2 regions of the Rossellomorea sp. H136 genome follow, and region 2 is predicted to be linked to the other one. Evidence: a T-box and tRNA genes for the amino acid it is inferred to sense, from the RefSeq annotation. Region 2 holds a T-box; the other holds one or more tRNA genes.
The links. The T-box of region 2 lies ahead of metG (methionine--tRNA ligase). A T-box ahead of a tRNA ligase gene usually reads a tRNA of that ligase, here a tRNA-Met.

Region 1 (10,089 bases), 1.4 Mb from region 2:
ATTCCTTCAGGGTACACCTCTCTCACTTTCGGATTCTTCTGCTCATGACGATTTTCATTCCATACTGTAACGTTCAACATTGTAAAACCTCCAAGTTAAGTGTTTGATTGTAAATGCCGGTATTCATTTGGTGTCATACCGACGTGCTTTTTAAATACTTTACTGAAATATTTCTCATTCCCAAACCCTACACCATAGGCAACTTCATAGATTTTCAAATAAGGATTTCCAAGCAGTTTCTTTGCTTTTTCCATCCGGATATTCGTAACGTAATCCGTGATGGTAGATCCATGATCCTGTTTGAACTTACGTGAAATATATTCCCTGCTTAAGTAAAAACGATCGGCAATGTCCTGTAGATTGATGTCTTCTTGATAGTGCTGTTGAAGATATTCTTCAATCTGCTGCATATTGTTCTTTTCCCGTTGATACTTTGCTTTTGAAAGGGTTTGAATTAATTCACTGAACTCTTTCGCCTTTTCCTCTTTAAATTTCCGGAATGAAAACGAGCCGTCTTCATTCCAATAACCCTGGCCCCTATAGAATGGTGCTTGATAGTGAATCTCATACTCTTTCAACCAATTATTCCGTAATAACTCGAATTGATTTTCCCACATCTGGAGCTGCTCAAGTGACAGTGCATGCTCCGTTTCCATCTGTGAAAATATCCTCTCTAACTGGGACTGAACCTGATCGCCGCTTCCTGAACGGATTGCCCATTTTAATTCATTGGAGTGATCCAATAGGTGCAGCAGGGGGCTCGGTTTCATATCTTTATGGGTGACGATTTTCTTTTGATCAAGCAGGGAATGCTTAAGATACACATGTAAAGCAGATTCATACGCTTCGTTTATTTTCTTAGACTGCTGCCCAAGGGCAATGATCGTAAAGAGTTTGCTATATTGATAGATCAGTGAGTAGATTTCCTCTAACAGATACGTCACATTCTTATCATTCCAGAAGAGAATCACAAGCTCTTCTTCTTTGTTCCCATTCCGGAAGCAAACTCCATCATTTTGCTTTCGCAGCAATTCATTGCAAATATTGCTAAGGGTGAAAAAGGCCAGGTCCCGGTCTCCTTGAAAGAGTTTCTCCACGATCGGTTTGATGGGGATGAGGGCAACGGTCTTTTCACGCTTTGTAATGGCAATCCCAAACTCCTGTTCAACCTTTTCTACCATCTCTGTGGTAATGCTCTCCTTCGCACAGAGACTTGAGAATAACCGATCCCAATAGAGAGGCTTTACCTCATTCATCACTCGATTTTCCTCGACTTGGGATTTTCTTGATTGAGCCTGTTCATTCCACTCTTTTACCGCTTTATCCAGTGTTTCATTTAACACATCCGGTTCAATCGGCTTCAGAATATAATCAAAGCTTTTGTAAAAGATCGCGTTTCTCATATACTCGAAATCATCATACCCGCTTACAACAATGGTTTTGCTTTTTAGGTCAGACGCATGAAGCCATTTTAATAGGGTGATGCCATCCCGCTTCGGCATCCTCATATCAGTGAAAATGATTTCCGGACGGTGCTCTGTGATCAATTCGATGGCTTGATCTCCATCTTCCGCCTCCAGAATAGTGTGAATTCCATGCTTGTCCCATTCTGCTAATAAAAGTAACCCCTCACGCACATGCTTTTCGTCGTCAATGATGATTGCTTTCATTTGCTTCACCTTCCATTCTTATCGGCAGCCTCATGGTGACCATAAAGCCTCCCTCATCATGATTTTCAAGCTGTAAAGTGGCCTGGTGGTCATAGTAGAGTTTTAAGCGAGCATAAACATTCTTCAGTCCGATATTGGTCTCATCCCCCGTTTTATTCCAAGCATCTGCTTTAAAGTGGTCCCCGATTTCCCTAAGTCTGCTTTCCGTTACGCCAACACCATTATCACGGACAATCATCACCAATTCTTCCTCATCCTGAAAGCAGGATAACCATATACGCCCTACCCCGTCCCGAATATCGAATCCATGTTTGAAGTAGTTTTCAATGAGGGGCTGAAGGATCATCTTCGGTACTGGGGTCCCCATTACCTTATCTTCTACATCTACACTGTAATCCAGATTCTCACCGAAACGTTCTTTTTGTAAAAGAAGATAGGCGTTCGTGTAATTGATTTCCTTGCTTAATGGAACCACATCCTCCTCCATATTCATCCCGTACCTCATTATTTTGGAAAGGTGGGTGATCAGGGAGTAGATTTGCGGAACCTTGTTCTTCAAAGCAATCGTTCCAATGGATTGCAAGGCATTATAGAGAAAATGCGGATTGATTTGAGATTGGAGAACCTTTAATTGATTCGTCTTGTTCTCAAGCTCAAGCTTGTATTCACGGTTGATCAAATGATTGATCCGCTCGATCATCTGCTGAAACCTGAAGCCGAGGATCCCAATTTCATCGGAACCGAACGATTCAGACTGTACCTTCATATTCCCTTTTTCAACCTGCTGGATATTTTGAAGCAGAATCCTTATCGGTGATGTAATTTTAAAAGATACAAAGAGAGTTGCCAGGACCACGAGGGATAATCCAAGTACTCCGAATAAAATATTAATCTTTGCCACACTAAATGCGCTTTCATAAAGATTTACGTAAGGGACCCTTTTCACTAACAACCAACCTCCAGCCGAAGCAGGTAGCTGGTCGTACATCATCACCCCGTTGAAAGAGTCCTCTTTCCACTCGAGTGTCCCTGATACATCTTTTGATTCCGTTATCCTCTTAATCCACTTCTGGTTGTTGCCATCGTCCGACACATCCCGGTCCGAGCTATAAATCATTTCCCCTTCGGAAGAAAGAAGGTAGAATTCTTCTGACTTACCGTTATACAGGTTTCTACTCAAATCAATGATCTTGTCAGGCGAAACCTCCAATGAAATATACGCAAGTACCTCATCGCCGGGAACGTTTCGGAATGCCCGGTGAATCGTGACAATATCCTTCGACCGGTTGATATTCTTTTCTTCCTGACTATGGGTTGGTTCAATATACATGTTATAAGGGCTGCGCTCTGCATTTCTGAAGGACTCCCATTGTGAATCCCTTACCTTATTGGAAAAAACAACTGTAGAGCGCTTTGTTGCAGAGATGACGCGGTCACCATCTGCGAAGGAAATACGTACCCCGTTAATTGTATCACCCGTGTAGAGAATCGTTTGCACAACATTCTTTACAATGCCGATCGTCAAGTAATTATTCTCTTGACTGGGTGATCTCATGAAGTTGATAAAATCAGGATTATTATAGAGTGATAGAGTTAACCCGTTGAGCTCATTAATATAGCTCTCCAGATTCACCTTTCCCTGATAAAGAAGATTGCTGCTCTCCTCCACCACCTGCTCCTCTATGGAATCCTTCGTATACAAATATGTAATAATAATCGAACTTCCAAACGGCACAATCGTCGTAATCATCAACAACACAATCAACTTATTCCGAATGCTGGTCTTTAACATGAGGGACGGACCTCCCAGGTCTCACTTATACACTAGTATAAAGTGTTTTTCCCCGCTCTTGGAAGTGTTTTTTCGAAATATTCCTATTAAACTTATAAAATAGAAAGCATGCCCTAAGTAGACATGCTTTCTATTAATCGATTTACTTCAAGTTATCCCATGTTTGCTGGAATCGCTCAAGTACAGTATCATAATCAATTTTACCTGCGGCATATTCCTGGATCGTTGCGGCGAATTCCTTATTCGCTCCATCCGGCCATTTGAACCAAGTCCAAGGAATCGTCTTCTCTTCTTTAGAGTAGTCAAGGATAGACTGACCTAAGTCCCCAAGACCATTTGGCTCGATGTTATCGAATGCCGGGATGAATGCAAATTCTTCCGTGATATAACGCTTACCAGTTTCAGATGAAACCATCCACTCCAAGAATGTTTTCGCTTCTTCAAGATGCTGGGAGTTCTTGTTTAATACCCAGTTATTCGGTACACCTACAGGAAGGCGATCAGCACTATCATCATTGCTGATAGAAATCGGAAGGAAGCCCATGTTGATTTCAGGATTGATCTCTGTGATCATGTTCTCAGTCCAGTTCCCTTGTTGCAGCATCGCCGTTTCACCAGAGGCAAATAGCGTTACTTGTGTATTGTAATCCGTCGTTAACGGATTATCATTTGCATACTTAAGCTCAGCATCTAAAACTTCTTTAAATTGCTTGAACTTTTCGTTTCCTACAATTTTCTCAGAACCATCATAAAGTCCGGCGATGAACGCATCCGGATCTTCCTGTTGAGCAAACGGAATGTTAAGTAAATGTTGACCAATTACCCACCACTCGCCGTAACCCGCTGAGAAAGGTGTGATTTTCTTCGCTTCCAGCTTCTTCGCAGCGTCTTTTAACTCATCAATCGTTGCAGGCGGCTCCGTTATCCCCGCTTCTTCAAATAAATCTTTATTATATACAAAGCCGTAGCCTTCAAGGTTAACCGGCATACCATAAAGCTTGCCGTCTTCATCTGTCATCGGAACTTTCCCGATCGGAAGAACATGTTCAACCCATGGCTCACCAGAAAGATCCGCTAACTTCTCTTTCCAAAGCTCTAATTCTTTAAAACCACCGTTGTTGAAAATGTCCGGTTCTTCACCAGAAGCAAATTTCGCTTTCAAAGCTGCACCGTAATCGGCACCTCCACCAACTGTTTCAAGCTTAATCTTAATGTTTGGATGCTCAGCTTCGAACTCATTAATCATTTCTTGAAGCTGATCGGCAATTTCAACCTTGAACTGGAAGAAATTAAGGGTTACTACATCATCACCTGATCCAGACTCTCCACCTGATTTGCTTGTAGTGTCTTTAGAAGAACATCCGGCAATAATTCCAAATACTAAAACCAAAGACATACAAAGTAAAAGTATACGTTTCATAAATGGATTGACCTCCCTGATATAAATTATTTTATATAAATTTCTGTATCAATGATAGACCATCTCTACAGAAACTTTATATCTACTTAATTGACCCTGAAGCAATTCCCTTGATGATATGCTTCTGTAAAAATAAGAAGAAAATGATGATCGGTGTAATGCCTAGCACCAATGCTGCAAGACCCATATCCCATTGCTTCGTATACTGAGCGAAGAACGAGCTTGCTGCGAGTGGAATCGTACGCAGTTCCGCATCCTGTAATACAAGAAGGGGAAGCAGATAGTCATTCCAAATCCATAAGGTGTTCAGAATGATCACGGTCACTGTTATTGGCTTAAGTAATGGGAATACAATTCTCCAGAACACACCAAACTGACTGCAGCCATCAATCATCGCGGATTCTTCAATCTCAATCGGAACGGTTTTTACAAATCCATGATATAAGAACAGAGAAAGTGGGACCCCAAATCCGAAGTACATGATGATCAAACCTGGAATACTATTCGTAAGCCCAAGAGTTCCTCCAACTTTCATAAGAGGAATCATCACCGTCTGGAACGGAATGACCATGGCTGACACAAAGATGACAAATAAGATTTTGCTGAACTTCCCTGGCGTTCGTACCATTTTCCACGCAGCCATGGAGCTGATAATCACTAATCCAATGTTGCTGAAAACAGTGATGACCAAGGAGTTCCAGAATGCACGGGGGAAGTTGATGATCTCCCACACTTTCGCATAGTTAGAGAAAACAAATTCCTTTGGCCACGCCGCCGCATCGATCAAAATCGCTGCAAATGGCTTCACTGAGTTGATGAGTACGAAGTAGAAAGGAATAAGAAAAATGAGCCCTATGACAATACCGATAATCTCTAATACAAACGTTCTTTTCGTATAGCGATTGCCCATTACGCCTGAACCTCCTTCTTCTTCGTCACCATCACCTGAATAGTCGTAAACACTGCCACTACCACAAAGAACAGTATCGATTTCGCTGTTCCCAGGCCGTAACGGTTGTTTTGGAACGCCTCTTGGTAAATATTGATCGCAACAGATTGTGTAGAATTGAAAGGTCCCCCACCTGTTAACGAGATGTTCAAATCGAATATCTTAAAGGCCATTGAAATCGTCAAGAAGAAACAAATCGTGAATGCCGGTAGAATCAACGGAATGATAATCTTCGTCAACAACGTCCAGTTTGATGCTCCATCTATCCTCGCTGCTTCCAAAAGTGAATTATCCACCCCTTGCAATGCCGCAACATAGATGACCATCATATAACCACTGATCTGCCACGCAAACACGATGACAATTCCCCAGAATGCCGTCGTCTCATCACCAAGCCAAGGCATTTTAAAGAATCCTATATCCGTCATATTCCCGAGTGATGCAAACCCTTTAACAAAAATGAACTGCCAGATGAACCCGAGTAGCAATCCACCGATCACGTTCGGAATAAAAAACACTGTCCGTAAAATATTACGGGTTTTCAATGCCGCATTTAACAGTAACGCAAATCCAAAACCTATTAAGTTACTAATAAACACAGCCGCAAACATAAACTTCGTCGTAAACATAAAGGAATTAAAGAACGTCTTATCATCCGTAAAGATCTTAATATAATTCTCAAACCCAACCCACTCAACAACCGAGCTGACACCATTCCATGAAGTAAACGAATAATACACACCCATCAAGAACGGAAGAATCTGAATCACTAAGAAAAATAAAAGTGCCGGTCCAACAAAGGCAGCATACGTCAGCAAGCTCTTATACTTAAACTTCTTCTTCGACACTGCTTTCATTTGCACGTCTGGGCTTACTGGTCCAGTCTGAATCTTTGGTTCCACCCGTATCACCACCCCTAATTATGTAATCGCTTTCTTACATTATAATGGCAGCGCTTTCTTAAAAAGGGGAACTCAATTGACAAAGAAGGTGCAAAATTTTGACTAGATGGTTTTGGATTGGTTGTGGTGTGGGTAAATGAAGTGGATGGGGTTCGTGTGTCGTGATCGATTGTGGTGTGGTGATCTTGGTGCGGGAACCCTTGGGACGATTCGATAAGTGGGTGGGATTAGAGTGGTGAGAACTGGTTGGAATGAATGATGGAATGATGGGATTTGAAAATAAAATCGTGTATTTGAAAATAAATGTGGTGAATTTAAAATAAAATCGGAATGGTGATAATAAATGTAGTAAAGTCGATAATATATCTACCAAACTCGATAATAAATTATCAAAAGCCTATAATCTAGCACTTCCATCATTAGAAATTTGCTTCTTTTGTCAAATTAACCATTTTCACTTTAAAATAGTCATGTTTTGACTCAATTCCTGTACAAAATGCTACTACTTATATCTATAATATTTATAAACTTTCAAACCACACCTTACTAATCTAAAATAAAGCTGTTACTCACTGCTCCACACCAAAACCTATTCTTTTTTAATATTCTTCCCCATATACCTCCAAATTTTCAGTTTCAAACAATAAAAAAAGACTTCCTCTAATGAGAAAGTCTATCGTATGTAAGTTGGAGCGGGTGAAGGGAATCGAACCCTCATCATCAGCTTGGAAGGCTGAGGTTTTACCACTAAACTACACCCGCGAATGGTACCGGTGGCCGGGATCGAACCGGCACTCCAGAGGAACACGATTTTGAGTCGTGCGCGTCTGCCAATTCCGCCACACCGGCATTACATTTGGAGGCGGCAACCGGATTTGAACCGGTGATCAGGGTTTTGCAGACCCATGCCTTACCACTTGGCTATGCCGCCTTAATATTGGAGCGGAAGACGGGATTCGAACCCGCGACCCCCACCTTGGCAAGGTGGTGTTCTACCACTGAACTACTTCCGCACTACTGGGCTAGCTGGATTCGAACCAACGCATGTCGCAGTCAAAGTGCGATGCCTTACCGCTTGGCTATAGCCCACTGATAGTATATGTCACGGAAATGAAAATGTGACTTTTATGGGGCGACTGATGGGAATCGAACCCACGAATGCCTGAACCACAATCAGGTGCGTTAACCACTTCGCCACAATCGCCATGATTTAATTGGCAGGGGTAGTAGGAATCGAACCCACACCAAAGGTTTTGGAGACCTTCGTTCTACCTTTAAACTATACCCCTATGAAATATAATTGATTTCCAGTGATTCCTCATGCTATTCGCTTTGATGCATAATGCTTCGCTGCAAAGTTTAAGGAAGATTATTTTATTTCGATGAGGTTCCGCAAAAAATCTTGGTGGAGGGGGGCAGATTCGAACTGCCGAACCCGAAGGAGCGGATTTACAGTCCGCCGCGTTTAGCCACTTCGCTACCCCTCCACATATTAAATCACTCGGGTGGTGCCGGCAAGAGGACTTGAACCCCCAACCTACTGATTACAAGTCAGTTGCTCTACCAGTTGAGCTACACCGGCATCAAGAATAGTGATAAATGGTGGCTCAGGACGGAATCGAACCGCCGACACATGGATTTTCAGTCCATTGCTCTACCAACTGAGCTACTGAGCCACTATGTAAAATAAAAATGGCGGTCCGGACGGGACTCGAACCCGCGACCTCCTGCGTGACAGGCAGGCATTCTAACCAACTGAACTACCGGACCAAAGTTTTTTGACGACAGTCAAAATAACTATCCATGCGTGACTCACCAAGGATAATGCTATCCTAAGTCAAAAATGGTATTGCGGGGACAGGATTTGAACCTGCGACCTTCGGGTTATGAGCCCGACGAGCTACCGAACTGCTCCACCCCGCGACGATATAACTTGTTAAGTTAAACTTATAATTTAAGGAAGATTATTTCACTCCGCTTAAGCTTCGTAAAAAAACATGGTGGAGGATGACGGGATCGAACCGCCGACCCTCTGCTTGTAAGGCAGATGCTCTCCCAGCTGAGCTAATCCTCCAATATATTAATTGTATTGTTTTCACTTTCGAATAAAAAGTGTTGGTGACCCATACGGGATTCGAACCCGTGTTACCGCCGTGAAAGGGCGGTGTCTTAACCGCTTGACCAATGGGCCTTAATAAGAAGAAAAGTTATGGCGGAGAGCAAGGGATTTGAACCCTTGAGACAGCATTAACCGCCTACACGATTTCCAATCGTGCTCCTTCGGCCACTCGGACAGCTCTCCATATGATGGCTCCGCAGGCAAGATTCGAACTTGCGACCGATCGGTTAACAGCCGATAGCTCTACCACTGAGCTACTGCGGAACGATATGCCTGGCGACGTCCTACTCTCACAGGGGGAGATCCCCCAACTACCATCGGCGCTGAAGAGCTTAACTTCCGTGTTCGGCATGGGAACGGGTGTGACCTCTTCGCCATTGTCACCAGACTGTTTTCTTGTCTCTTTTTTAAGGACAAGTACTATTATATCGCGTAGATATATTTTTTCAAGGCTTTTTTTATAATTTCGTATAAAATTTATTCCCTGAAAACTAGATAAAGAATTGATGTCAAGAAAGCCGAATACCGACCCATTGTTGTTCATTTCATAAATGACTCTTTGTGGTTAAGTCCTCGATCGATTAGTATCAGTCAACTCCACATGTCGCCATGCTTCCATCTCTGACCTATCTACCTAGTCATCTTCTAGGGATCTTACTCACATACGTGATGGGAAATCTCATCTCGAGGGGGGCTTCATGCTTAGATGCTTTCAGCACTTATCCCTTCCGCACATAGCTACCCAGCGATGCCTTTGGCAAGACAACTGGTACACCAGCGGTGCGTCCATCCCGGTCCTCTCGTACTAAGGACAGCTCCTCTCAAATTTCCTGCGCCCACGACGGATAGGGACCGAACTGTCTCACGACGTTCTGAACCCAGCTCGCGTACCGCTTTAATGGGCGAACAGCCCAACCCTTGGGACCGACTACAGCCCCAGGATGCGATGAGCCGACATCGAGGTGCCAAACCTCCCCGTCGATGTGGACTCTTGGGGGAGATAAGCCTGTTATCCCCGGGGTAGCTTTTATCCGTTGAGCGATGGCCCTTCCATGCGGAACCACCGGATCACTAAGCCCGACTTTCGTCCCTGCTCGACTTGTAGGTCTCGCAGTCAAGCTCCCTTGTGCCTTTACACTCTGCGAATGATTTCCAACCATTCTGAGGGAACCTTTGGGCGCCTCCGTTACTCTTTAGGAGGCGACCGCCCCAGTCAAACTGCCCACCTGACACTGTC
Region 2 (10,089 bases):
CGACTCCCTCGGGAAAAGTTATTATGTCAGGGCTTTGAACCGTATTATTCTCTTTATAAAATTTTTTTTGCGTGACGTTAACCAGTTTTATTCCCTTCATTTTTCATTTGTTCAAAATAAAGGGAAATATACTTACGCGTTGCGTTAAGAGACTGGAAGGATCTCCCTTAAATTCATTATGGGCACTTTTGATCTCTGCTTATTAGGTGGACTCACCCTCCCATATCTCCTGGCATCTTGTGCCTACATTCCTTCGTTGGGTCTTTCCCTAACGCAGAGGCCGGCGTATGCTCCTGCATGGACTGATCAATAGATCGTCGAAAGTCGTGTATGGGCCGGCTTCTCAGTGTCTGGGTTGTAGAAGAACTACGTTTTATATCAGTAGTTTATGCTGCTTTATAAGGAGCGAGAAAAGGCATATCTTGTATCATTCGTTCGGCATCAAATTTCGTTTCATACTGGCTAAGACCGTGACAGATTTGAAGGAGTTTGCGACAAAGAATCACAAGTGCTTCTTTTTTCGTTACCGGCTTCTCTCGGTTTTCACTGTAATACTCATAAAGTGTCTTAAAGGCCGGATTGGCGTGAAGTAATGGCAACATCGCTTTGTATAATAGGGACCGAAGCCTTCTCCTCCCTCGCTTAGAGATTCTTTTTCTGCCTTTTGATTCACCGGATGAGTTGGTTACGAGTGTAAGTCCCGCGAGTTTGAATAGTTGGCGTGGATCTTTATAACGTTTCAATGAACCGGTTTCGGAAAGTAGCTCTAAAACGGTCGATTCGCTGATACCAGGAATGGACAAAAGGTAATCAAAATCAGTCAGCTCACGGGCAAGAGCGATAAGATTTTCAGTTAACGAGTTTATCTGTGATTCATACATGGACATTTGATCAAGTAACATCCTGATTTCCATGCGCGCCATCTCCGGACTGTCTTGAAGTCCAATTGAATACTCCGCTACTTGGAGTAGTCGTTCTACTTTCCTTTTCGACAGATAGCGAATCCCCTTTTCCTGAAGAAAACCAATCAGTTCTTCGGGAGAGAAAATCAAGAGATCTTCCGGTAAAGGCGCATATTTCAAGATAGCCTGAGCCTGTTTACCAAGCCCTTTGATTGCGGAGGTAAACTCAGGGAAGTAAAGATCGAGCCAGCGTCGGATGCGGTTTTGAATGGAGGCCGATTGGTCTTTTAAACGGGCTCGAAAGGCCGTCCCCCGGCGGAGTTCTGAATCGATTTTCGTCATTTCCCTTGGCAAACTATAATACCCTTGAGGCATCATCTTAGCGATGACACGGGCATCCTTTAAATCATTTTTACTCTGCAGGTTATCGTCCAACTCTTTGGATTGTTTTACGTGCAGAGGATTAACAAGGACGAATGGGATGCCTTGATTCGTTAGAAAAGCTGCGAGGTTCATCCAGTAATGACCGGTAGGTTCAAAGCCTATGATGACCTCTTTCTTACCATGTGTCTCCATTAACTTCATGAGAGTCGCGTAAAAGGTTTCAAAGCCGTTAAGCGATTGACGAATGACAAAGCTTTTCCTAAGTTCACGTCCGCGTTCATCTACGGCGCACGCATAGTGGTTGCGCTTGGCGATGTCGATGCCAATAACTAGTGTCGTTTCAGAAATTTGATTAATACGTCGATTTCGATTATCATGCATGTGAAGATCCTCCTTAGTTATGAGCGATTGGTTAGCACCTGCATCATAACGGAGGGTCTTTTTTTATGCAATAGTGACATTCTTATCTCACAGGAATAGCTCCTGCGGGAATAGCTGGACAGGTGAGACCCCGCAGGCGCAGCCGAGGAGGCTCACCGCCAGCCCCGCGGAAAGCGAGCATCCTGTAGCGGAAATCAACTATTACTTTCTCCCTCTACAATAAACAACAAACTTTACGAAAAGAGCCTTTTTCAAAAACCTCTTGTCTATATGAAGGAATTTTCATAAAATTTAGTAAGTATTTTCTTTACATTTTGAATAATTGGAGATGAAATATGCTTACTTCAAAACAGCTTCAAGACATTAAAAACCTGCAGATTGTCTGCGAAAAACACGAAGATATAAATTTAAAACTGAACTGGGATATGCTTAAAAACCGCACAAACATCCTGGATGATTTTCTTCTTTACAAAGATGATCAACTGATTGGATTTTTAGGTTTGTACGGCTTTGGTGAAACATATGAATTATGTGGGATGATTCACCCGGATTACCGTAAACAACAACTATTTCAAGAACTATTCCAGAAAGCCACCCAGTCACTAAGGTCACGATCTGTTCAAAAGCTCTTACTTAATTCTCCCGGCTCTTCAGCTTCCGGAAAGGAGTTTATTGAGAAAATAAAAGCCTCTTATGATTTTACAGAATATGAAATGAAGTGGAATAAAAAAAGGTTGTCCTTAATCGACTCTGATCTTCAATTACGGAATGCCTCTGAAAAGGATATAGAAACGATCATTGACCTTGATGTAAAATGCTTTCATGTTGTAAGGTCTGATGCTGAATCCTATACCAAGAGATTACTTGAATCAGGGGAAGGAAACTTAATGATTGTATATAAAGGAGCCACCGTAGGGAAGATTAGAATTCAAAGAGTGGACAATCGAAGCTTTATTTACGGCTTCGCTATCCATCCCTCCAATCAGGGAAAAGGCCTCGGTAGAAATGCCTTGTCTCAAGTCGTGATGAAGGAATCCGAGTGGACCAGCGATATTTACCTGGATGTAGCTGCTACGAACAGGAATGCACTTAAGCTTTATGAATCAAGTGGATTTCAGATCTTCTATAGTCAGGATTACTACCAGTTTTTTTTATAAGATTTAAGCCATATCAAGGAGTAAAGCACAGAGGTTTAGACCCCTGTGCTTTTTTAACGGTAAAATTTATGTTCTATTTTCCACGTGTCTTCAATGGTCAAAACACCATGCGAGAAGTAAGGAAGTTTACGTTTATCAGTGGGAGATCCGGGATTAAACAACAGTCTCCCTTTCATATAGCGGGAATATGGGATATGTGAGTGACCAAAGACGATCAAGTCTACCTCATCAGATTCGAACGCTTCCAGAACTCTTTTTTCCGTTGTTTTTGCCTTCCCGTCTCCGTGCACCACACCGATTTTCAGTCCTTTTTTCTTGATGATTCTTTTTTTTGGAAGAAACGCCTGAAGATCTGAATTATCCACATTTCCGACAACGGCAATCAATTCTCCGTACTCCATAAACTCTCGATAAACATCAAGGGTTTGAAAGTCCCCGGCGTGAATGATTAAATCACTTTTCCTGAGATCATGCTTCAGAATTTCCGGAAGGCCTCTCCTTTTTTTAGGCATGTGGGTATCGGACACTACTATAATCTTCATCTCATGCTCCTTTAGGTTTCACTGTGCTTTCTCCTTCAATTGTTTCCGTTCTAACTCAATTTGATCAAGGTCTATTCGGTTAAACAATGGTGCTGTCACTTCAATGCTGACCTCCACCGGCAAAGATATCGGCACCCACCCTGATTGCCCGACCATCCCCAGCTGATCAGCCAGATTTGAGGAAGTGAAGGGTAAAAACGGCTGAATGAGATTCCTTAAGTTACATAATACGTAGAGGAATTCTTCTAATATCTTTCTTCCTTCCTCCCTGTCCTCTTTTAATACATTCCACGGTTTCAATTCATCAAAACGCTTATTCGACCATCGAATGAATTCGAAAGCTTTTTCAATTCCCTGTCGAGTGTTCCCTTCTTCAATCGATTTGCCAACCGAATAAAATGTTTCTTCTATTTTGTCCTTAACAACCTTAGGTACAATAGAAAGCGAAACGTTTTGACCAAATTCTTTCCCATAAAATTTTAACGTGCGTTGAACCAGATTCCCCAGAGCTCCCAGCAGTTCACTGTTGTGACTATAAATAAATTCTCTCCAGGAGAAATCTGCATCTCTCTTTTCCGGTGCATTAATGGTGAGAAAATACCGAATGGAATCTGGATGATAGTCGTTGAGAAGATCCTTCACCCAAACAGCCCAATTCCCACTTGTTGAAATTTTCCTTTTTTCAAGCGTCAAGTATTCATTTGAAACAATATAGTCAGGTAGATTCTTTTCGCCAATTCCAATTAGAATGGCCGGCCAAATAATACTATGAAAAGGGATATTATCTTTTCCATGAACATAATAGCACGTGGTTGCCTCCTGCCAAAAGTCTTTCCACTCACGCTGATGCTCTCTCGCCCACTTTTTTGAAGCACTCAAATATCCGCTCACAGCTTCTATCCATACATAAATTTTCTTATCTTGAAAACCTTGAATCGGGACCTTCACACCATTTTCTAAATCCCTTGTTACCGGCCGGTCATGCAAGCCCTCCTTTAGATAGCGATTTGTGAGCTGAAGGGCATTATCTCTCCATCTGGTGCCATTATCCATCAGTAATTGTTGAAGAGGTTCCTGCAATTTAGAAAGGGAGAAATATAAATGCTTTGTCGTTTTAAGCACCGGTTCATGACCACAGAGCTTGCAGGTTTTATCAGTTAAATCAGTTGGATCTAAAACCGTCGAGCATTGATCACACTGATCACCTCTTGCCTTCGAGCCACAAACAGGACAGACTCCTTCCACAAACCGATCCGGCAAAAATTGATGATCATGCTCACAATACGTTTGCTCCACTTCTTTTTCATAAAGCCATCCCCGTTGATAAAGTGTGGTAAAGATGTTTTGAACTTCTTTATGATGATATGAGTGATCAGTTCTTGTATACTCATCATAACTAAAGCCTAAGAGTGGAAACACTCCAGGAACTCGTGGTGATATCGATTCGCGACCTCTTCAATACTTGCCCTTTCCTGTCTGGCCCGAATACCAATGGGGGTTCCATTACAGTCACTTCCTGACACATAGAGCACATCTTCCTCTTTTAAACGGTAATATCGTGCAATAATGTCCCCTGGCAATAGGGCTGCGATGTGCCCTAAATGTAACGAACCATTGGCGTATGGCCAAGCGCCGCCAATAAATATAGTCATGACCTTTTCCTCCTCCTGAACAATATAAAAAAACCCCTCGCGCTTAGATATCAATCGACATCTAAGGACGAGGGGTTGAACTCGTGGTACCACCTTAGTTTATAGCTTGCTCACACAAGTCTATCTCAGCAAGTACGGAGCATAAAAGAGCTCTTATACCGTGACATGGATAACGGATGCCCATTCCCGTCCTACCCTACACCAAAATGGTTCGAATAGAATGCTCCGAGACCATTTTCCATAAAGAGCTACCCTGCTTCTTTTCAGCTTCCGAAGCTCTCTGATAAAGGACTCATCTATGTACTCTTCTCATCAACGCAAATTAGATTTGTTTATATTATGCCACTTTTTCAAAAAATTGCAACATCGCTTTAAAGGTTTTATTTGTGAGTATTAGTGGAAAAGTGAATAGACGATACTATTTTATTAGATCTGATTTCAGGAAAAGAGGTGATGCCCTGTTGTTTTCATTACAAAAGCAATTCAAGCATCCTAATGGATTACTAGGCTGGTTTGTCGGAAAAGTAATGGAATTCGATAATCGAAAAATAAATAATTGGTCCATTAAGCAATTGTCCATTAAAGATGGCGATCATATTCTGGAAGTAGGCCATGGGCCTGGATATTGTATTCATCGCATTTCAAGTCGTTTTCCTAAATCGCTTGTGGATGGGGTTGATATTTCTGAGACAATGAAGAATGCAGCACAGAATAAGAATGAAAAAGCCATTGAGAACGGAAGAGTTCGCTTATTTGTTCATGATATTAGTCAATTTGAATTGAAAAAGGTTGAGTACGATCGGATTTTTTCCGTCAATAACTATCCCCTATGGAAGGACCAGAAAAAATCCCTTTCACATTTATATAATATGCTAAAAAAAGGTGGCATCCTTCTCATCACCGTCCAACCACGCGGGGGTGAAGAAAGGGATAGTCGTGCGAAACACTATTGCGAAAGTATTTCTGAAGCTTTGGGTGAAGCTGGCTTTAAAGATATCACTCTTTCTTATGAGAATGTTAAACCCGCTTTAACGGTAAGTGTGAAGGGTGTGAAGTAATTTTGCAAAAATAGGAAACCTTTTAAAGAAAATCATTTCTTCAAGAGGTTTCCTATTTTACTATTTACATGTTTTTAAACGACTTTATCCGGTACAAATCATTAATAAATTCCCGTTGACATCCCTAAAGTTAAAATATGAAAAATTGGGAAACGTGATGATTTTGGATTCAATTGTGACTTTCTTTTCGTGAAAGTCTTCTCTTACTTTTTCTATTTGAGTGGTTTGGAAATTACAGATTGGAACATTAGAAGCAGGAGGAGTGAATCCTTTTTCCTCTTCTAGAGTTAGTGATGTTTCACCCATCTGGAAAGTGTAAACGGGAAGCTCCTCAATCTCATTATACTGCACGGGATCGATTTCAAAACCCAGTACTTTTCCGTACCAATCCACAGAATCCTTTAAATTAACCACGGGAATAAACACTGTATTCATTTTTCTTTGAATCATGTGAACTCCTCCTTATTATGTAGCCGGCTTTTCCACTAGGTGGAAATCAATTTGATTTTCGTGAACTTCAAGCCGGGCTCGGATTCCGTTTGGAAGGATAAACATAGGGTCAGTATGACCAAAATCCAGGTCCGTAACGACGGGGATTTCATACCCCTCTGTGACACGGGATAAAATGCCGGCTAGTTGATTTTCTTTAAGCCTGACTGATCATGAAAGCGTCCAACGATAAGCCCATTAATTTTAGAATATACACCCATGTGCCTGAGTTGAGTTAAGTATCGATCAATTGACGACGGGGTTTCCTCTGGATCATCTTCAATACATAAGATGGCACCCTCTAAATCTGGAAAGTATTCTGTACCTGCGAGAAGGAGCATAGTTCCCATATTGGCTGCAATGATTTTCCCTTCTGCTCTCCCGTCTTTGACTACATGAGGTCCCTTATTTTCAACTTGTTCTCTTAATCGATTGTCTTCTTCGTCCCACCACAGATGTTCCATTACATAGGAAGGAGAGGCGGAGTAATCTACTCTTTCGCCTTGTACCAGTGATTGGAAGAAGTGTTCTTTTGTGTATGTTTGCAGTCCTCCATATTCTCCAAACTGAGGCAGAACGGCAGGTCCAAGATATGTTGTGAGACCGGTCTTTTGATAAATGGCCAAGTGGAGAGCCGTTATGTCACTGTAGCCGAGGAATATCTTTGGATGCTTTTGGATTAAAGAGAAATCAATAACATCAAGAAGTTGATGAGAACAAGTTCCTCCTATGGTGGTGATGATGGCTTTTACATCATTATCCCCGAAGAGATTATGTAGGTCCTCCACTCTTTCCTCGATGGTACCAGCCATATACTCTTCAATTTTCAACGTGTTTGGCGCTACTTTCACCTTAAAGCCTAAATACTTAAGCTCTTCAATCCCCCTTTTCAATCTCTTAGGGCAATGAGCAGCGACTGGGGAAGACGGGGAGCAAATCCCGATCGTATCTCCTATTTTTAATCGATTTGGAATCGTCATCCGTTTGACCTCTCTATCAATTATGTCTTATATTGTCAGATTAATAGAAATAGTAGTACAATACAACTTTAATCTTCGCATTTCGGATCCAAAAATAAAACAGCCAGCCCACTTAGGACTGACTGTTACCATTTTATTCTTCTGTATTGTTTTCTTCAGTGTTGCTTTCTTCTTCCATGTTTTCTTCCGTTTCAGTACCTGTGTCTTCCTCTGTGTCTCCACTGCATCCGGCTGCAAATGTTACTACTGATAGAGCTGTCATTAACATTAATAACCACTTTTTCATACTTTTCATTTTTATAGCCTCCTGTTATGATGCTTTGTTCAACTACATCTCTATCATACTGATTTCTGAAGGAAAAAGAAGGCTATTTACCTTTATTTAACATACATTTAGAATCTGTTAATCTATGCCTTTATTTATTTACGAAGAATTCAGTAACCTTTACAAATTTAATGCTTTAGCTTTTGAAGCACTGATTAATGCCTTTATTTCATCAAGCGATTCATGCTGAATCAAATCGATTATTTTGCTTCCAACGACTACTCCATCACAGTACTTACTCATGGTACGCACATGTTCAGGAGTAGATATTCCAAACCCGGCAAGTACTGGTACCGGACTGTTTTCTTTCAATTTATTCAGGTGATCTGAAATATTGTTGCCAAACCCTTCTCTTGTTCCAGTAATACCATTAATCGTTACAGCATAAAGGAACCCATCAGTAACGGAAGCCAATTCCTGAATTCTCTCTAACGGACTCGTAAGCGTTGCTAATTGAATAATGGCGATTCCATTTTCTTGAGATGGTGCCCGAACCAATTCATGATGTTCAAGTGGCAGATCAGGAATGATTACACCGTCCACCCCTGCATTCTTACAATCCTGAAAGAAACGCTCTACTCCATATTTGTAAATGGGATTAATATACGTCATAAAGACTAACGGAATGCCAATTTCCTTTCTGCTTTCCTCTAACACTTCAAAAACCTTTTGCAGTGTTGTCCCATTCTCCAGTGCCCGCTTCCCTGCCTCTTGGATGGTCGGGCCATCGGCAACGGGATCCGAGAACGGGATCCCGACTTCTATGGCCGTCGCTCCTCTTTCTTCGAGCATTTTCAAGGTTGATATCAAGGTCTTTATACCCCCATCCCCTGCCATCACGTAAGGAATGAATAGTTTGTTTCCTTTATCCAGTTCAGCTTTAAACGTATTTTCAAGAAATGATTTACCCATGTTGACTACCTCCCAGTAACTCTTTCACTTGTTCCACATCTTTATCCCCTCTGCCGGATAAACAAATCACTACTGACTCTTCTTTCCTCATTTTTTCAGCTAGCTTCACCGCATAGGCGACTGCGTGTGAGCTTTCCAGTGCCGGTATGATTCCTTCTGTCTGGGACAGCTGCTTAAATGCATCTAATGCTTCCAAGTCTGAAATGGACGTATATTCCACTCTATCAATGTCTTTCAAGTAGCTATGCTCCGGCCCGACACCAGGGTAATCAAGGCCTGCTGAAACAGAGTGGGCTTCTTGAATCTGTCCTTCATCATTTTGCAGCAGGTACATCATGCTGCCATGAAGAATCCCGACGGACCCCTTTGTTAATGTGGCTGCATGTTTGTCGGTTTCAACCCCGCTTCCAGCCGCTTCCACACCGTATAAGTCAACTTCCCTATCATCAATGAACGGGTGAAACATTCCGATGGCATTGCTGCCGCCTCCAACACAAGCGACGATGGCCTTTGGCAGGCATTTTTCCTTTTCGAAGAATTGTCGCTTTGTTTCTTTCCCGATCACACTTTGAAAATCCCGTACCATTTTAGGAAATGGGTGTGGCCCTAACACCGAACCGATAATATAGTGTGTGTCTTCTACATTTGTGACCCAGTAACGCAGGGCTTCATTGACTGCATCTTTTAATGTGGCACTTCCCTGGGTGACACTCACCACTTTCGCTCCCAGTAACTCCATCCTGAATACGTTGAGTTTCTGTCGGCGTATATCTTCCTCCCCCATAAAAATGACACAATCCAGGTTTAAAAGGGCACATACGGTTGCCGTTGCAACACCGTGCTGCCCTGCTCCAGTTTCCGCCACGATTTTTCTTTTGCCCATCCGTTCTGCAAGCAGGGCCTGACCGATTGTATTATTGATTTTATGAGCACCCGTATGATTGAGATCCTCACGCTTTAAGTAGATTTTCGCTCCCCCTACCTGTTTGCTTAGATTTCCAGCAAAGTAGAGTGGGTTTTCTCTTCCTACATAATCCTTTAAGTAGTTTTGAAGTTTCTCTTGGAATTCTTCATCCTTAGAGGCTTCATCATAAGCCTTTTCCAATTCTTGAACAGCCTTCATCAATGATTCCGGAACGAACCTTCCCCCGAATTGCCCGAATAACCCTTTTTGATCTGGTTGTGCGTATATCATCTCAATTCCTCCATCCATTGATTTAAAATATCGTTATACCGACTTTGCCTCTCGAATAAATGATTCAATCTTTTTTCTATCCTTCTTCCCATCCGTCTCCACACCACTTGAA

Region 1: it has a tRNA-Met gene. The T-box ahead of metG (methionine--tRNA ligase) is inferred to sense a tRNA for this amino acid. The anticodon was not compared.

Annotation. Positions count from the first base shown of each region.
Region 1 covers NZ_CM166371.1:1,463,403-1,473,491, reverse strand. Annotated here, with positions in the region: gene ACYH0O_RS07440 (ThuA domain-containing protein) at 1-80, opposite strand, end outside; gene ACYH0O_RS07435 (response regulator transcription factor) at 96-1,670, opposite strand; gene ACYH0O_RS07430 (sensor histidine kinase) at 1,651-3,462, opposite strand; gene ACYH0O_RS07425 (ABC transporter substrate-binding protein) at 3,605-4,882, opposite strand; gene ACYH0O_RS07420 (carbohydrate ABC transporter permease) at 4,965-5,792, opposite strand; gene ACYH0O_RS07415 (carbohydrate ABC transporter permease) at 5,792-6,733, opposite strand; tRNA gene ACYH0O_RS07410 (tRNA-Gly) at 7,422-7,495, opposite strand; tRNA gene ACYH0O_RS07405 (tRNA-Leu) at 7,499-7,582, opposite strand; tRNA gene ACYH0O_RS07400 (tRNA-Cys) at 7,591-7,664, opposite strand; tRNA gene ACYH0O_RS07395 (tRNA-Gly) at 7,672-7,746, opposite strand; tRNA gene ACYH0O_RS07390 (tRNA-Gln) at 7,751-7,822, opposite strand; tRNA gene ACYH0O_RS07385 (tRNA-His) at 7,862-7,937, opposite strand; tRNA gene ACYH0O_RS07380 (tRNA-Trp) at 7,949-8,022, opposite strand; tRNA gene ACYH0O_RS07375 (tRNA-Tyr) at 8,137-8,220, opposite strand; tRNA gene ACYH0O_RS07370 (tRNA-Thr) at 8,240-8,315, opposite strand; tRNA gene ACYH0O_RS07365 (tRNA-Phe) at 8,334-8,409, opposite strand; tRNA gene ACYH0O_RS07360 (tRNA-Asp) at 8,427-8,503, opposite strand; tRNA gene ACYH0O_RS07355 (tRNA-Met) at 8,583-8,656, opposite strand; tRNA gene ACYH0O_RS07350 (tRNA-Val) at 8,732-8,807, opposite strand; tRNA gene ACYH0O_RS07345 (tRNA-Glu) at 8,850-8,924, opposite strand; tRNA gene ACYH0O_RS07340 (tRNA-Ser) at 8,944-9,035, opposite strand; tRNA gene ACYH0O_RS07335 (tRNA-Asn) at 9,042-9,116, opposite strand; rRNA gene rrf (5S ribosomal RNA) at 9,124-9,240, opposite strand; rRNA gene ACYH0O_RS07325 (23S ribosomal RNA) at 9,414-10,089, opposite strand, start outside.
Region 2 covers NZ_CM166371.1:2,837,914-2,848,002, forward strand. Annotated here, with positions in the region: gene ACYH0O_RS14365 (IS110 family RNA-guided transposase) at 387-1,667, opposite strand; gene ACYH0O_RS14370 (GNAT family N-acetyltransferase) at 2,003-2,824, shown strand; gene ACYH0O_RS14375 (metallophosphoesterase family protein) at 2,878-3,366, opposite strand; partial or broken gene metG (methionine--tRNA ligase) at 3,385-5,018, opposite strand; T-box leader at 5,079-5,343, opposite strand; gene ACYH0O_RS14385 (class I SAM-dependent methyltransferase) at 5,480-6,076, shown strand; gene ACYH0O_RS14390 (VOC family protein) at 6,161-6,526, opposite strand; gene ACYH0O_RS14395 (peptidase U61) at 6,542-6,703, opposite strand; gene ACYH0O_RS14400 (S66 family peptidase) at 6,709-7,545, opposite strand; gene ACYH0O_RS14405 (hypothetical protein) at 7,679-7,840, opposite strand; gene trpA (tryptophan synthase subunit alpha) at 7,991-8,782, opposite strand; gene trpB (tryptophan synthase subunit beta) at 8,775-9,977, opposite strand; gene ACYH0O_RS14420 (phosphoribosylanthranilate isomerase) at 10,011-10,089, opposite strand, start outside.